3 regions of the Lysinibacillus sp. GbtcB16 genome follow, and region 2 is predicted to be linked to each of the others. Evidence: riboswitches for the same ligand, from Rfam matches in the RefSeq annotation. Region 2 holds a riboswitch; each other region holds the start of a gene.

Region 1 (6,086 bases), 1.2 Mb from region 2:
AATTGTTTTCACTACTAATTTAAATGTTTGGATGTTATCACAAGCTGTAACAGCGTCCGCATATTTAAAGTCAATTTCATGTTGTCCAGGAGCAACCTCATGGTGAGAAGCTTCGATTTCAAAGCCCATTTCTTCTAGCTCTAATACGATATCACGACGGCAGTTTTCACCTAGATCTGTTGGAGCTAAGTCGAAGTAACCACCATGGTCATTTACTTCTAATGTTGGTTCGCCTTTTGCATCTAATTTGAATAAGAAGAATTCTGGCTCTGGCCCTAAATTAAAGCTTGAGAAGCCCATATCTTCCATTTTTTTAAGAATACGTTTTAGGTTGTTACGTGGGTCACCAGCAAACGGTTCGCCTTTCGCAGTGTATACATCACAGATAAGACGTGCTACTTTCCCTTTTTCAGAAGTCCAAGGGAATACTACGAAAGTATCAAGATCAGGATATAAATACATATCTGATTCTTCGATTCGAACGAAGCCTTCAATAGATGAGCCATCAAACATCATTTTATTTTCCAGTGCTTTGTCTAATTGGCTTACAGGAATCTCAACGTTTTTGATTGTGCCAAGAATATCTGTAAATTGTAAACGAATAAAGCTTACGTTCTTTTCTTCGATGAGACGTTTAATGTCCTCTTTTGTGTATTTACCCACAGTTTTCCACACTCCTATAATTTGTCTAGCTTTTATGTTTACCCTACCCTATTTTTAATAGAATCGAGATAAATCCCCTCGTCGGATGGATGATTTTTGCATGCGCTGTGCTTGACGCATTTCTTCGCGCATAATTTGACGTAATTCAGAATCACTTAAATCTTGTTCTTCAATTGTAGCAACAGGATCTTTCCTTTTAGCAAATATTTTTTTAATCTTCGCCATATTCATACCCTGTTCTAAGTAGTCTTTAATTTCAAGCAATATGTCGACGTCATTTAATGAAAACATTCGACGGTTGCCTTCTGTTCGGTGCGGCTCAATTAAATGGTGTTCTTCATAATAACGAATTTGTCGTGCCGAGAGCTCAGTTAATTGCATTACAATACTCATTGATAATAACGGCATAGTTCGTCTAATTTCACGACTCATTTAAGTCCTCCTCCAATACCCGCTTATCATATAACGAAATTTTTTCACTGTCAACCAACCATGTGAGGTTTCCTAACATGGTTGGCATTATTTTTTTCAATCCGAGAGAAAATTGTAAAAAACTATTCAAATTTACGGTTTGTCCATTTCCTTCTCTCTATTTTTGAATAGCTTGTACCGCACTACAAATTGCAAATTTTACATGCTCATATGTTAGTCCACCCTGTATAAAGGCTGTAAAAGGCGGACGTATCGGACCATCTGCTGTAAGCTCTATGCTGGAGCCTTGAATAAATGTTCCCGCTGCCATAATGACATCATCTTCATAACCAGGCATATAGGCTGGTTCTGGTGCGTAATGAGCATTAATTGGCGAGTTGGCTTGTATTTCCCGACAAAAGGCGATCATTTGCTGTGCGGTTTGGAAAGAAACCGATTGTATTAAATCTGTCCGATGTGCCTGATAACTTGGAGATGTATTCATCCCGATTTCCTCCAGCATAGCTGCCGTAAAAATGGCACCCTTTAATGCTTGTGATACAACATGTGGAGCTAGGAAAAATCCTTGATAAAAATCACCTAATGTATTTAATGTCGCTCCTGCTTCTGCCCCAATTCCTGGTGATGTCATCCGGTACGCACATTTCTCCACTAAATCTGCTCTGCCTGCAATATAGCCTCCAATTTTCGCTAATCCTCCACCAGGATTTTTAATGAGGGAGCCTGCCATTAAATCAGCACCAATCTCTATAGGCTCTTGCTTTTCTACAAATTCACCATAGCAATTATCAACAAAAATAATGGCCTCCGGTGCTAACTCACGAATGTTTGCACACATATCAGCAATTTCTGCGATAGAAAAGGATGGACGTGTTGCATAGCCTTTTGATCGTTGAATGGCAATCATTTTTGTCTTCGCTGTTATGGCCCCTTTCACACCTGACCAATCGATGGTTTGATTATCCAGTAAATCAACATGTGAATAACCGATTTGATAATCTTTTAGGGACCCTGTATCTTTGTCACCACCATCGACAATGGATTGTAACGTATCATATGGCTGACCAGAAATATAAAGCAGCTCATCACCAGGACGTAGCACACCGAATAGACTAAGCGTAATTGCATGTGTCCCTGAAATAATTTGCGGTCGAACAATGGCAGCCTCTGCACCAAACACCTCAGCATAGACACGCTCTAAATTATCGCGTCCCTCATCGTCATAGCCATAGCCATTGGATGGATGTAAATGATAATCACTAACTTGATGTTTTCGAAATGCCGCTAGCACTTTTTGCTGGTTATAAAACGCCATCTCTTCCACCTTAGCATGAAAAGGTCTCACTCTCTCTTCTATTGTTGCCGCTAAAGATAGCGTCGATGCTGATAAATTAGATGTAAACGTCATTCTTTTTCTTCTCCATTTCACAATTGTCATGCATATATTCCGTAAACTTGATTCCATATTTAAATGGACCTCAATTATCCTAGAATTCCCTAATCGTCTACTTGTAATGAACGCTTATGACAGATGTTTTTCTTTATTTCATTACCATCTTATCAATTTGTATAGGTCCCTGTAAAACTTGCCTATTGTTTCTCAGCGAAATTTACGCTAAGCTAATGTGCGGACTTATTTCAAGAAGAGTATTTAATGATGAATTTTGGCTATTAAATTCATAGATTTTGTTACTTACAGGATCTTTATGCTTTAGGAATGAGATTCATTTATTTATAGAAGGGGTGAAAGGGATGGCTTGGGATGTTTTTAGTATTATTGGTACAATTGCCTTTGCTATTTCTGGGGCAATTATTGCAATGGAAGAGGAATACGATTTATTCGGTGTTTATATACTCGGTATCGTCACTGCTTTTGGTGGAGGGGCTATTCGAAATTTACTTATCGGGCTACCTGTCACGACATTATGGGGACAGGATATGATGTTTCAAATTGCACTTGCTGCCATTACCATATTTTTTATTTTTCCTCATCATTTGATTCAACACTGGCATCGTTGGGGCAATTTCACAGATGCAATTGGCTTATCAGCATTTGCTATTCAAGGCGCACTCTACGCCGTAAAGCTGGATATGCCGATCAGCGCTGTCATTGTAGCTGCGGTCTTAACTGGTTCAGGTGGTGGTATCGTGCGTGACTTATTAGCTCGACGAAAACCACTTGTTCTTCGTGACGAAGTCTATGGTGTTTGGGCTGCTCTCGCAGGACTTGTTATTGGGTTTGAAGTTTTTACAGGAGATATCTTCCTTTATATTTTATTTGCGGTAATAACAGCCTTACGTATTCTTTCCTATATGATGAAATGGCGTTTACCTTTGCGAAGGTTGAATCGGGCATAGAGTCTATCATTGATTAAATAAGCACAAATGGTTCCTTAACTATTTGCGCTTATTTTTTTTTTCAGTAACTATTTAGTCAAAAGATTCATTGCTTCTTCCAGCGTCACCATATTTTTCATCATCGAGCAAGCAGCATCTAATAGGGGAAAGGCTAGGGCTGCACCGGAACCTTCTCCTAGCCGCATATTCATGTGCAGCATGGGCTCCACTCCTAGTAATTCAGCGGCAATTTTAGCCCCTGGCTCCTCCGATGCATGAGAAGGTATAATAAAATCCTTTACTTTTGGTTCAATTTGATAAGCAATAAGCGCAGCAATAGTTGAAATAAATCCATCAATCACAACAGGTTTTCGATGACTTGCGGCTGCAAGGATGATACCAGCCATAGCCCCAATCTCTAGCCCTCCAACTTTAGCTAGAACATCAATGATATCATTAGGATTGGGTTTGTTGAGCGTAATTGCTTTTTGAATGACCGCTGCTTTATGAGCAATTCCTCCTTGACCAACACCTGCTCCAAATCCTGTTATTTCAATTGGGTCATAGCCAGTCAAAACAGCTAAAATCGCAGTACTCGGCGTTGTATTACCGATGCCCATCTCACCTGTACCAAGTAGATTGGCTCCTTTTATGATTTCATCTGTTGCCACACGAATCCCCGCTTCAATAGATTGAATGGCCTCCTCTCTAGACATAGCAGGGCCTTGTGCCATGTTATCTGTACCATATTTTACTTTTTGAACGATTACGCCCGAATTGAGTGGAAGATCATCCTTTACTCCAACATCGACCGTTACAACCTTCGTATTCGTCACACTTGCAATCGCGCAAACACCTGTACCTCCTTTTGGGAAATTTAATGTTTGAAATAAAGTAACATCTTGTGGGTTCGTCGTCACACCTTCCTTACAAACTCCATGATCTGCTGCACAGACAATCATCACCTTTTGATCAATCACAGGATATAATTGTCCTGTAATCCCAGAAAGCTGCACAGCAATGGACTCTAATTTACCTAGGCTACCTGGCGGCTTACAAAGAATATCTATTCGCTTCCTTGCTTGCTCCCTACTATTTTTATTAGCGCCTTGAATGTTTTGAATTGTGTCATGTAATAATTGCATTGTCATTTCTCCTCTCGTTCTTCATGAAGACAAAATAAAAAGCCTGTAGTTTATTGTCATGACAAATAAACTACAGACTTTTCCATCATCTATATCCTCTTCAAGCAAATAGGCAGGTCTCCTGGCTTAAGTTCAACATTTCATAGTACCTTCCCAGCAATGAGCTAGTGGTCTTCACTATTAAACTCCCTTTTACAGTGGCGGGTCCGCTAAAGCTTTTCACTTTATTCCCTATTCTCCCTTAATGGGCACCTAATGCTTGTATTAAACTACTTTTAATCTACGACAGCATATTTCTTCTGTCAATATTTGAATGTGATACTTTGTATGCCTATTCTTTTTCTAGCTCGCTTAGCAATGTTGACCCTAATAATAGTACCGCTCCTATTATTTGTAGAAGCGTCATTTTTTCTCCAATAATCATCGTTGAAATGACTAATGATGTCAGTGGATCTATATAGCTAAGAATGGCTATACTTTGCCCTTTCAGCTTTGACATGCCCCAAAAGAACAATAAAAATCCAACCCCTGCATGGACAATACCTAATGTCATTAATAATAGGACTGACTTAAAATTGAGTGTCATAACCTGAAACCCTGTTGTTCCAAGTATATAAAAACAAAGGAAAAAAGCTGCTAAAGATAGTTGAATAATTGTATTTTCCGGTTCTTTTAAGCCACATATACATTTATTTGTAAATGTTAGAGCTGTATAAAAGCATGCAGCGATAAGACCGTAGACAATACCAATAAAATGTTTACTGTCTCCAGTGCCTTGACTTTGGACAATCAAAAATAGTCCGATAATAGCCACACAGACATACAGTATTTTTCTGCCAACTAGCTTCTCTTTTAAGATTATTGGAGATAAACAGATAACTAGTATTGGTGCAAAATAATAACTGAGTGCAGCATTAGCAATTGTTGTTTCTTTATAAGCCTGAAATAAGAAAATCCAATTCCCACATAAGGCAACACTAGAAAGAATTAATTTCCACTTATTTTTGAGAATACTTCTTTTCGTTAAACTTTTCTTTTTAAAAATAAAAATCACTATCAAAAAACAAGCACCAATTAAACTCATCCAAAAAGCGATTTCACTTGAAGACAAAGGGATATACTTGGCAAAAACACCAACTGCACCAAAAATAATCATGGATAATACAAACGCTAATTTTCCGCTCATTACAATTCCTACTTTCTACGTATAAGTATTAACCTACACAGTAGAATCTATTGAAAATGAGCAAACTGTTATTGTATGCCTTAACAGTAGATTCTACTGTAAAGACATTGTTGGGGGTGCTATTGAACGAAACATACAAAATCCCTCCTTCATCGATATAATTGTAACATATTTCTGAAAATTACAGAGTACGATTTATAGATAAAGGGAAAAGGAAACGCTAATTACTTCATAGGTAAGGATAAAATTTTCTTTTTAGGAGGAGTTAGAATGAATGCAAGAGAATTAAGAAACGCGATTGCGGAGACTTGTGAAAATTATGA
Region 2 (6,086 bases):
GTTTTAGAAGTGAAAGACTTATCGGTCAAAATTGGAGAACAGAATATTTTATCCTCCATTCATTTAACAGCCTATCAAGGCCGAGTATTAGGAATTATTGGGGAAAGCGGTAGTGGGAAAACGATGCTTTGCCAAGCTATTATGCAAGCCTTGCCGACTAGAGCGCAGATCACCAAAGGGCAAATTTTCTACCATCAACAAGATTTATTGAAGGTAACTGCTGCTCAAATGAGAGCTTATCGTGGTAGACATCTTTCTATTATTATGCAAAATCCTTCGACTGCCTTTGACCGTGTTCAAACCATTGAAAGTCATTTTCGTGAATCATTAAAAGCTCATTTTGCTATAACTAAAAATGAAATAAGACAAATTGCTATTGAAAGCATGTCAAAAGTTAATTTACCTAATCCTGAGCGCCTTTTATACTATTATCCATTCCAATTAAGTGGGGGAATGCTACAGCGTGTGATGATTGCTTTGTCACTGGCAATTCAAGCCTCGGTATACATAGCTGATGAGCCAACGACAGCTCTTGATACAGTCAATCAAAAGCAGGTTTTGACATTATTTGATCGTATTCGCCTGGAAACACAGGCAGCCATCCTTCTTGTGACACATGATTTAGGCGTTATCGCTGAACTTGCTGATGATGTAGCCGTGATGTATAAGGGGAAAATAATTGAACAAGCGAATGTCTATGATTTTTTTGATGCACCTCAGCATCCTTATACAAAGAAACTATTACAATCCCGAATTATGTTTTAGAGGTGAAAAGATTGAAGCTACTAGAAGTGAGAAATATTGAGAAGAACTATGCACATAGACCGTTCATATTCAAGCGAAGACAGGATGCTCCTGTATTACAGAAAGTATCATTTTCACTTCAGGAGGGGGAATGCTTAGGAATTGTTGGACAAAGTGGCTCAGGAAAAAGCACATTGGGCCGAATTATATTAGGGATGGAAAGGCCAACAGCCGGTGAGATTCTATTTCAAGGGGTTAATCTTTATGATGCCACTAGCCAACAGAAAAAAATGATACGGAGAGATTTACAAGCAGTCTTTCAAAATAGTTATCATTCATTAAATCCAAAGCACACCATTTTTCAAATTTTAGAGGAACCATACCTAAATTTCGAGCATTATAGCTCAGCTGAGAGACATTATAAGGTAAAGGAATTACTTGATCATGTAGAGTTAGAAAAATCTATTGCCGAAAAGTATCCTTCCCAGCTAAGTGGGGGACAACAACAGCGTGTGAACATTGCAAGAGCGCTTGCCTTACATCCAAAATTAATTGTTTTAGATGAAGCCATTAGTAGTTTAGATATGATTTTGCAAAAACATATCATTCAATTACTACAGACACTACAAAAGGATTTGCAACTTGCCTACATTTTCATCTCTCATGACCTACAGGCTACACGCTTTATTTCAGATCGCATCCTTGTCATGCAAAATGGTCAGCTAGTAGAGGAAAGTATGAAAGGTGAACCATTTAAGCATTCCGCATCACTTGAGCTATGCAACGCGATTTTACCCACTCACCCTCGCGAAAGAATTCACAAGAATACTAGTATCTGAAATACCTTTGCGAATAAAATCCTTATTAAAATTCTTACATTGTTATTTGGAAAGCTTCGTAAAGGAGCTTTCGAACTCCCATATTTTGCCCTCTAGGTTGTTTAAGAGAGCGACCGTCCTCTGTTCCATATTATTCGGAAGTTCTTCCTTACTGAAATAGGTGAGGCTTAAGCTCTCACCATCTTTCATTTCCAATACACCCCTTACATGTTTAGCTCTATAAAGGTGAATGACTGTATAGATTTCATCGCCATTCGGATAACAGTAGTAATAATCAGGTCCTGTAAAAACACCGATAAACTCAAACTCTTTAGCCACGAGTCCAGTTTCCTCATAAAGTTCACGCGCAGCAACCTGCTCTAATGTTTCGTTTATTTCCATTGAGCCGCCAGGTAATCCCCAATCCAATGTATCTGAACGATGTTGAAAGAGTATTTTCTTATCATCATTAACAACAAGAACTGTCGAACCAACGTTTATAATCGGTCTATTACCGATAAGCTTTCTTAATTCTGTTATATAGCCCATCCCGTCACTCCTCGTTTCATCGTAATGCAAAACAAATCGCTTTTTTAAAGCAGACTTCATAAATATAGCTCCATTGGGATTGATTAACAATCTTTTTTTTGAGCGAAATAATGCTTAAATATGCAGAATAGTTCGTCAAAAATGAAAAATAGCTTTTTATAATCAGTCTTTTCTGAATTTTACCTATGTTGATTGTTTGGAAACCTCTATGTTAAGGTAAAAAGACAAATTGAATATGCTAAATTTTGGTGGTTCAAATGGGTTTGATTCCATTTGATTAAAAGGGAAGTTGGTGTGAGTCCAACACTGTCCCGCAACTGTATGTAGGAGTTCCATAACGAGACCACTGTTTTGTTCTTCAAAACGGGAAGGTGTTATAGGAATGTTGATGATAAGTCAGGAGACCTGCCGCTAAATAAGCATCAATTGACCTACGAGGATAGGGAGGTGTTAGCTACTGTATGATGAGTGTGAATGGATGTAAGTTCACTGTTTTTTGTTCTGTCATACTTTTGTAGATTAACAACTTCTAAAGGGGTAGAAGTTGTTTTTTTGTTGTTCTTTCGAGTTTGAATGGTAACGCTTACAAGAATGATTAAACAAAGGGGTTGTAATCCATGGAGTTAACGTATTCACCAGGTCTTGATGGAGTTATTGCTGCGGAAACAAAACTGTCTTTCTTAGACGTAGTAGAAAGCCAAATTGTTATACGGGGCTACGATTTGATTGAACTATCTCAGCGATATTCCTATTTAGATATTGTCCATTTATTATTGCACGGAAACCTACCAACTACTGAGCAACAAGCTGAATTACAGGATAAATTGAAAGAAAACTATCACGTTCCACAAGAGCTTGTTCAAATTTTTAACTTATTACCAAATGGGACACATGCTATGGACGGCCTTAGAACTGGAATTTCAGCGTTAGCAGGGTATGATCAGCACATCAATGATCGATCGACTGAAAGGAATGTAACACGAGCATATCGACTTTTAGGTGGCATGCCCAACATCGTTGCGAATAGCTACCGTGTATTAAATGGTCAAGATGTTGTCAAACCGGATAGTCAGCTTTCTTATAGTGCTAATTTTTATTACATGATTACTGGAAGAAAACCAACACCATTAGAAGAAGAAATTTTTGACCAATCACTTGTTTTATATAGTGAACATGAAATGCCGAATTCGACTTTTGCTGCTCGTGTTATTGCCTCCACACAATCCGATCTGTATGGTGCTCTAACTGGTGCTGTCGCATCATTGAAAGGAAATTTGCATGGTGGGGCGAACGAGGCAGTCATGTATATGCTGCTTGAAGCTAAGACTGTAGAAGGCTTTGAAGCGATGCTGAAAAACAAGCTCAAAAATAAAGATAAAATAATGGGCTTTGGCCATCGGGTCTATATGAAAAAAATGGACCCAAGAGCGCAGATCATGAAAGAAGCTTTGTATAAATTATGCTTGGAGCAAGGTGATGACCGCTTATATCACATGTGTGAAGCTGGTGAAAAAGTGATGGTGGAGGAAAAAGGCTTGTATCCAAATTTAGATTATTACGCTGCGCCAGTGTATTACATGCTGGGTCTACCAATTGAATTATATACGCCTATTTTCTTTGGCTCTCGAACGATCGGTTTATGTGCACATGTGATCGAACAACATGACAATAATCGATTATTTAGACCTCGTGTTCATTATATAGGCGAGCGTCATAACCTTGAAGAATTGTCGGTATAATCAAGTTTTAACAACTCGCCACAGAGCTGATGGACATTCTGACCAATGCCCATCAGCATACTAGTATATCAAATGCATACCTTGAAAGGAAGATATAGATGATTAAAACGAATGAAAAAACGATGACAGACCAGCTTCTTATTGATATTGCGGATTATGTATTAAACACAAAGATTACGAGCGAAGAAGCTTACGAAACGGCTCGATATGTTTTATTGGATACGTTAGGTTGTGGCATTTTAGCTTTACAATATCCTGAATGTACAAAACTTCTAGGTCCTGTAGTACCAGGTACAGTCGTTCCAAATGGTACTCGTATTCCAGGAACATCCTATGTCCTTGATCCAGTAAAAGGTGCCTTTAATATCGGTTGTATGATCCGTTGGCTGGATTATAACGATACATGGTTGGCGGCAGAATGGGGGCATCCTTCTGATAATCTAGGTGGCATTTTAGCTGTAGCCGATTATTTGAGTCGTGTACGTGTTGCAGAAGGGCAAGAGCCTCTCCAAATAAAAGACGTTTTAGAAATGATGATTCAAGCTCATGAAATACAAGGAATACTTGCACTCGAAAATAGCTTAAATCGTGTTGGCTTAGATCACGTCTTATTTGTCAAAATAGCGACAACAGCTGTAGTAACAAAGGCTTTAGGTGGCACTCATCAAGAAATTGTCAATGCCTTATCAAATGCTTGGATTGATAATTCAAGTTTAAGAACCTATCGACATGCTCCTAATACAGGCTCTAGAAAATCATGGGCTGCTGGCGATGCTACAAGCAGGGCCGTACAACTAGCAATGATGGCTGTGAAGGGGGAAATGGGCTATGCAACTGCATTGTCTGCACCAGGCTGGGGATTCCAAGATGTGCTCTTTAATAAGGAAGAATTAAAGCTTGCGAGACCACTTGCATCTTATGTTATGGAAAATGTCCTCTTTAAAGTGTCTTACCCTGCAGAATTTCATGCTCAAACGGCTGCAGAATGTGCTGTTCATTTACATCCTGAAGTAAAGAATCGCCTAGCTGAAATTGACCGCATTGACATTACGACGCATGAATCAGCCATACGAATTATCGATAAAGAAGGGCCACTTCACAATCCTGCTGATCGTGATCACTGCCTTCAATACATTACAGCTATTGGTCTTATTTATGGTGACATTACAGCAGATCACTACGAAGATGAGGTGGCTGTAGACCCACGCATTGATGACTTGCGACATAAAATGGTTGTCGTGGAAAAAAGACAATATACAATCGATTATTTAGACCCTGATAAACGATCCATTGCGAATGCTGTTCAAGTTTATTACAAAGATGGTACATCATCCGAGCTAATTGAGTGTGAATATCCTTTAGGACATCGTTTCCGTCGTGAGGAAGCATTTCCACAGATCATTAATAAATTCCAGCAAAACATTCGTACGCATTATTCTCAAAAACAACTCCATACAATAAATGAGGTTTGTGCAAATAAAGAGCTGCTTGAACAAATTGCTGTCCATGAATTTATTAATTTATTTATTTAATTTAGAAGGATTCCGAACGCAACAAAAAGGAGGTTTTTAACAATGGCGTGGATTGTCCAAGAAGCGAAGACACAAAAACAATTAGCTGAACAATTTAAAGCTCTTATTGCTCGTTCATCTATTTTGCAAATACCAGGAGCACATGATGCAATGGCTGGTTTAATGGCTAAAAAAGTTGGCTTTGAGGCATTGTATCTTTCGGGTGCCGCTTATACAGCGAGTAGAGGCCTACCAGACTTAGGAATGATTTATTCAAATGAAATCGCTCAGCGTGCTAGTGATATTATTCGGGCTACTAATTTACCTATGCTAGTGGATATTGATACGGGCTTTGGTGGTGTATTAAATGTTGCCCGTACTGCTTGTGAAATGGTAGAGGCAGGGGTTGCTGCCGCACAGCTAGAGGACCAAAATCTTCCTAAAAAATGTGGACATTTAAATGGCAAAACTCTTATTTCAATAGAGGAAATGATACAAAAAATAAAAACGATTAAACAAATAGCCCCTACATTAGTAATTATTGCTCGCACGGATGCAAGGTCTGTTGAAGGCTTAGAGCAGGCTATTCTAAGAGCCAAAGCATATGTTGCTGCTGGGGCAGATGCTATTTTTCCAGAGGCATTACAAACTGACAAGGAGTTTAAACAATTTGCCAATGAGTTAGATGCACCCTTATTAGCCAATATGACTGAATTCGGTCAAAC
Region 3 (6,086 bases), 430 kb from region 2:
TCTCTCATAATAAGCGTGAATAAAAGTAGTCCTAATGAAAATATCATTTTTTCTAGCGGATGAACGAACGCTAGCTTATTGAGATACGCATACTTATCAATGAGTAACATAATCCTTAACCTTCTTTATGCTTGCCACGCATATAGCCAATAAAGTAGCCGATAAAACCAGCACCAATAGCTGCTTGTAGCACGAATAATAAGCTTTCAATTTCACCACTAGGTGGTTCCCACACACTATCAAACCATGGCTCATATTCTGCATTGATTTCCCCAATGGCTGCTTCTGCTTCACCGTCGGCTCCTCCAAATTCTGCTCCTTTTTGGACGAAAAGAGGGATAATGGCCAATAGCACCACGATGGCTAAAAGTAATAAATTTCGTTTCATATTAGTGCGCCTCCTTTGTAGAGAAAACACGTAAAGATTTTAATTCGCTAATATTATATTTTTTCAAGAAGTTCATGACAATAACTGTTAATAGTCCTTCACTCACAGCTAATGGGATTTGTGTTAAGGCAAAAATACTTGCGAACTTTGTAAAGGAAGCCATAAAGCCTCCAACTTCAGATGGGAAGGCTAGTGCTAATTGAACGGAAGTCACCACATATGTACCTAAATCCCCAAGCATAGCCGCAAAGAAAACAGCTAATGAAAACGATAACCCCATTTGTTGCGCCCCTTTAAATACAAAGTAGGCGATAAACGGGCCTACGATAGCCATCGAAAAAGCATTAGCCCCTAATGTTGTGATCCCACCATGTGCTAAAAGTAAAGATTGGAATAATAAAACAATTGTCCCGATGACACTCATCGCTAACGGTCCAAATAATACTGTCCCGAGACCTACTCCTGTTGGATGTGAGCAGCTCCCTGTAACTGAAGGGATTTTTAAGGCTGATAGGACAAAGGCAAACGCACCGGACAGCCCCAGAATCATTTTTGTTTCAGGGTTTTCTTCAATTGTTTTACGAATAGAGCGCAATCCTAAAATAATAAATGGGATGGAGATTGCCCACCAAAAAATAGCCCATTCGATTGGTAAAAACCCTTCCATGATATGCATGGCGAAGGCACGCTTTGGCACCATTAAAAAAGCCAATAGAAAATAACTAAATTTCCACCAAGACAGCTTCAATTTTCTTCCTCCAAACTGTAAATAGATTTTTAGAATGTAGCGTGCGTAATAAAAAAGCACTTTTCCGTTGTTGGAAAAGTGCATAGCTAAAAAAGCAAATAACATTTTCATCTGCTAAGCCGCACACCTATCCTCGTAGGCTGAAACGATCACTTATTTTCGGCAGGTCTCCTGGCTCTAGTTCAACACTTTATAGGTCTTCCCATCTATTGGACAGTGACATGTTCTATAAAGCTCCCTATTACAGTGGCGGGACCGCGCCGGACTTAAACCGGCTTCCCTTTTAAGCAAAATGACGAGCATTTTACACCAAAAAATAGTAAGTTGTGAGATTTCACGACAAAGTGTATCACGAATTTCCATAAATATGCTATACTTTTTTTATAAAAAATTAAAAATAGAATATCAATGTCGAAAATTCTGATAACTAACGTTTTTTAGGATTAAAGAAGGCAAATTCAATTTTTTAATAGCTTTCAACCCTCCTATGAAATTGATAAATTTGTCATGATTTTTTAAAGAAATATTGAAATTTTAAAATAATAAGATATGATTAAGACAGTTTTCTATTATATATACGATTAAAAATTTCATATAAAACGTCGATAAGTGCTCGAAGAACTCGAGATAATAGGGAAATTGGTGAAAGTCCAATACAGCCCCCGCTACTGTAATAGCTGATGAAATCGCAATGCCACCTGTGCAAACTAGGGAAGGTGCGACAGTAAAATGAAGCTTAAGTCAGGAAACCTGCTTATCAGATTGTGCATGCAAACTTTTCGGAGGGAGAAGTTGAAGCAAAAGCGAGGATCTGTCTTTCAATCTATTCGTTTTTATTTGGCTTCTACAAACCTTTACTCTTCGGCAGAGTAAAGGTTTTTTCTTTTTTCCAAAAGCAAATGAGGGGAGATATAAGATGACAACGTGGAATTTAGAGGGGATGAAAACACATCTCTTTATTTGCAATGGCAGTAGCTGTATGAACAAGGGTGGGGAGGAAATTACCCAAGCTATACGAGATGAAATACAGCGTAACGCACTAGATAAAGAAATACATACGACAAGAACGCGCTGTAATGGACGATGCAAGGATGCTTGTGTTGTAATTGCTTACCCTCAGGGGAATTGGTATCGTGTACCATCAACGGAGCATGCTAGAACACTTGTACAGGATTTGCATCATGAATCCTTATATAACGATCATGTTTTTACACTTCGAGAAGGGACATTACAGCGAACAGCGCAAACGACAGCCATTAAAGGGATTGAAAAGGTGAAAGAGGGGTAAAAACATGGCGCAAAAAGGGAAAATTTTCGTAGTAGGCTTTGGGCCTGGAGACTTTAAGCATATTACGACACGTGCAGTAGAGGCTTTACAACAAAGTGATATGATCATAGGCTATAAAACCTATGTTGAGCTGATTCAAGATTTAGTCAGCGCAAAATCCATTGTCAGTACAGGTATGACAGAGGAAGTGTCACGTGCTCAGGAGGCCGTTCGTCAAGCAGAGGCAGGAAGTATTGTTTCGGTCATTTCGAGTGGAGATGCGGGCGTTTATGGTATGGCGGGATTAGTGTATGAAGTATTAATTGAGCTAGGCTGGACAGAGGCAACTGGTATTGAAGTGGAGATTGTCCCAGGTATTTCAGCTATCAATTCATGTGCTAGTTTACTTGGTGCACCCATTATGCATGATGCTTGTACCATTAGTTTGAGTGACCATCTTACGCCATGGAATTTAATTGCGAAGCGTGTGGAAGCCGCAGCTATGGCCGATTTTGTTATTGCTTTATACAATCCTAAAAGTGGTCGCCGTACAAGACAAATTGTCGAAGCGCAACGAATTCTTTTAGAATATCGTTCTCCTGACACACCAGTAGGGCTTGTAAAAAGTGCCTATCGAGAACGTCAGGAAGTGACGATGACGACATTGGCAAAAATGTTGGAACATGATATTGGTATGCTGACAACGGTTATTATCGGAAACTCATCTACGTTCTTCTATGATAATAAAATGATTACACCGCGTGGCTACCAACGTAAATATACACTTGGCGAGGAAAAACAGCCATTACGTCCACATCAACGCTTACGGGAAGAAAATGAGCCATGGGCGATGAATCAAGAGACAGGAACAGCACGAAATGACTTTGCGGCAGACCCTAATGCAGGGAGAATGAATAAACCCAGTATAGCCGTTATGCCAAAGCCGCAAAAAACAGCACTTGAAATGGCTACAGCTGCGCTTGCAATGGTAAAGGGAACAAGTGCTATCAAGGCTACGCCAAAGCTTGTACAACAAAAAATAGAATCAATTTTTGAATTGGCAGTGAGCCCTGGCGTGGCCAATAAATTTTTCACACCACAGCAAATGATGACGTTAGCAGAGGTCGTAGGAGAAGAAGGATCAATGGAATATACACCAGATCATCAAATCCATTTAAAAATACCTACAACAACGCCTGAACGTATCACTGAGAAATTACAGGAAGTAGGCTTTTTATTAGCACCAATTGGTGATGTGTTGTCGTTGAAGGCTTGTGATTTTTGCTACGGTGAAAAAGCAGATTCCATTCCGTATGCGGAGGAAATTCAAGAAAAGCTTGGTGGTATTTCATTACCGAAAACGTTAAATATTGGCTTCAATGGCTGTGGGATGGCTTGTTATCGAGCCGTGTTTGATGATATTGGGATTGTTTATCGCAAAAGTAAATTTGATGTCTTTATTGGGGCGAAGCCAGTCGGACGTACGGCTCATGCAGCACAGCCTGTTGTAGAAGGTTTGGAGCCTGATCAATTAATCCCTTTAATTACAGATATTATCGAAGAATATAAAGCCAATGCGCATCCAAACGAACGTCTATTTAAATACTTCAAGCGGGTGAAAAAGATATTGCATTTTACGTATCAAGATATGTCTTCCAAAATAAAAATAGAGCCAGCTCCGTGCGGCGACTAGTGAGGAGAAAAGAGATGAAAGCTATATTATTTGTTGGCCATGGCAGCCGTTTAGCAGCAGGAAATGATGAGGTGCGTACATTTATCGAGCAAATGAAATCTCGCATTGAAGAACAATATTTAGTGGAAACATGTTTCCTTGAATTTGCTTCTCCTAATATTGAAGAAGGTATTACAAACTGTGTGAAAAAGGGTGCTTCAGAGGTACATGTCATCCCGATTATTTTACTTCATGCAGGTCATTCCAAGCTACATATTCCAGCAGAAATCGAGCATGCTCGTGAGCATTATCCGAATATCACATTCACATATGGTCAAACAATTGGCATTCATGAAGAAATATTTGCGATATTACAAGATCGTTTAGTTGAAATTGGATTTGATACTGAACAAGAACAGGAAGACACAGCCATTTTATTAATTGCTCGAGGAGGCAGTGATCCTTATGCAAATGGAGATTTCTATAAAATTACACGATTGCTATGGGAAAAACTACCTGTTAAATACGTAGAAAGTGCCTTTATGGGCGTAACGGACCCACGTGTTGAGGAAGGCATTGAACGCTGCGTCAAACTAGGTGCTAAAAAAATTATTATGCTTCCTTATTTTTTATTCACAGGTATTTTAATGGAGCGTATGCATGTTATGTGTGAGAAATTCAATGAGCAATTTCCAACAAGTGAGATTCAAATTGCCAACTACTTTGGCTACCATGAACGTTTACAAAATGTTCTATTAGAACGTATTGAGCAAGCGGTGAATGGTACATCAACAGGTATGAAGGATCTTGAAGATTATCGGGCTTACGCCGCTATTCATGGGCATGCACATCACCATCACCATCATGATCACGACCATCATGACCATCATGACCATAATCACCACCACGATCATGATCATGGACACGATCATCACCATCATCATGAAGAGGAGCCAGTAAAATGATTTTCATGTTAGCAGGGACGAGTGATGCAAGGAATTTAGGCCTTGAACTGCAAAGGACGGGACATGCTGTAACTGCCACCGTTGTGACGGAATCGGCAGCTTCTAGTCTTGCTGACGCTGGCTTACCTCATTTAATAGGGCGACTTACAGCGGAAGAAATGGCGACTATTATATCGGAACAAGGCTTTCAATTGGTCGTAGATGCCTCTCATCCATTTGCAGAAGAGGCATCGAAAAATGCCATGGCAGCAGCTGAAAAAGCGCAAGTGCCTTATATTCGCTATGAACGTGCTCATGAACATTATGCACACCCACTTATTACAGTCGTGAAGGATTATGAGGAAGCAGCTCAGCTAGCAGCAGAAAAGCGTGGTGTCATTATGCTGACAACAGGTAGTAAAACGCTTGCTACATTTACGAAAGTTTTACAAGGCCTAGAAAATACAAGAGTCATTGCTCGTATGCTCCCACGACTTGACAATATGGAAAAATGTGAGGCGCTCGGTGTGGCACAGCGAGATATTGTAGCCATTCAAGGCCCATTTTCAAAGGAATTAAATGAAGCATTATTCCGTCAATATGGAGTGACCTTAATGATTACCAAAGAGAGCGGCAAAGTCGGCTCAGTAGACGAGAAGCTAGAGGCAGCCCTTGCTTGTTCTATAGAAACAATTCTTATTGCAAGACCCAATATTAAATATGGCCAGCAATATTCCACTTTTGAAGAAGTGTTACAGGCTGTACAACATACACTTTAGGAGGCAATAACAATGGATTTTAAAACAGATTTCAAACCATTAACAGTAGACCCAGATAAAATTTACGATTACAGTTTCTCGATTATCGCGGAGGAAATGGGGGAGCATGACTTTTCAGAGGATGAATGGAAGGTTGTGCGCCGTATTATCCATGCATCTGCTGACTTTGAGCTAGGTCGTAGCGTTATTATTACACCAGGAGCACTTGAAGCAGGTGTTAAGTCAATTCTGGCAGGGCGTCATGTAATTGCGGATGTGCAAATGATTGAAAGTGGTTCTGGTAAAAAA

What was found. A riboswitch is a leader RNA that binds a small molecule or an ion and turns the genes downstream of it on or off. The one in region 2 is predicted to bind cobalamin.
Region 1: it holds a riboswitch for cobalamin, as region 2 does, so the genes downstream of both, cobT (nicotinate-nucleotide--dimethylbenzimidazole phosphoribosyltransferase) here and mmgD (citrate synthase) in region 2, are expected to answer to the same signal.
Region 3: it holds a riboswitch for cobalamin, as region 2 does, so the genes downstream of both, KVT27_RS11330 ((2Fe-2S) ferredoxin domain-containing protein) here and mmgD (citrate synthase) in region 2, are expected to answer to the same signal.

What each region holds. Positions count from the first base shown of each region.
Region 1 is NZ_JAGXJV010000001.1:591,021-597,106, reverse strand. It holds gene glnA (type I glutamate--ammonia ligase) at 1-663, opposite strand, end outside; gene KVT27_RS02900 (MerR family transcriptional regulator) at 718-1,095, opposite strand; gene KVT27_RS02895 (methionine gamma-lyase family protein) at 1,253-2,503, opposite strand; gene KVT27_RS02890 (trimeric intracellular cation channel family protein) at 2,848-3,453, shown strand; gene cobT (nicotinate-nucleotide--dimethylbenzimidazole phosphoribosyltransferase) at 3,522-4,577, opposite strand; cobalamin riboswitch at 4,672-4,847, opposite strand; gene KVT27_RS02880 (DMT family transporter) at 4,909-5,763, opposite strand; gene KVT27_RS02875 (hypothetical protein) at 6,034-6,086, shown strand, end outside.
Region 2 is NZ_JAGXJV010000001.1:1,785,173-1,791,258, reverse strand. It holds gene KVT27_RS08990 (ABC transporter ATP-binding protein) at 1-765, shown strand, start outside; gene KVT27_RS08985 (ABC transporter ATP-binding protein) at 768-1,583, shown strand; gene KVT27_RS08980 (NUDIX hydrolase) at 1,626-2,111, opposite strand; cobalamin riboswitch at 2,344-2,538, shown strand; gene mmgD (citrate synthase) at 2,729-3,850, shown strand; gene KVT27_RS08970 (bifunctional 2-methylcitrate dehydratase/aconitate hydratase) at 3,949-5,382, shown strand; gene prpB (methylisocitrate lyase) at 5,425-6,086, shown strand, end outside.
Region 3 is NZ_JAGXJV010000001.1:2,211,382-2,217,467, reverse strand. It holds gene cbiQ (cobalt ECF transporter T component CbiQ) at 1-110, opposite strand, end outside; gene KVT27_RS11340 (energy-coupling factor ABC transporter substrate-binding protein) at 116-388, opposite strand; gene KVT27_RS11335 (energy-coupling factor ABC transporter permease) at 390-1,136, opposite strand; cobalamin riboswitch at 1,281-1,465, opposite strand; cobalamin riboswitch at 1,727-1,908, shown strand; gene KVT27_RS11330 ((2Fe-2S) ferredoxin domain-containing protein) at 2,053-2,424, shown strand; gene cobJ (precorrin-3B C(17)-methyltransferase) at 2,429-4,096, shown strand; gene KVT27_RS11320 (sirohydrochlorin chelatase) at 4,111-5,040, shown strand; gene cobK (precorrin-6A reductase) at 5,037-5,798, shown strand; gene KVT27_RS11310 (precorrin-8X methylmutase) at 5,811-6,086, shown strand, end outside.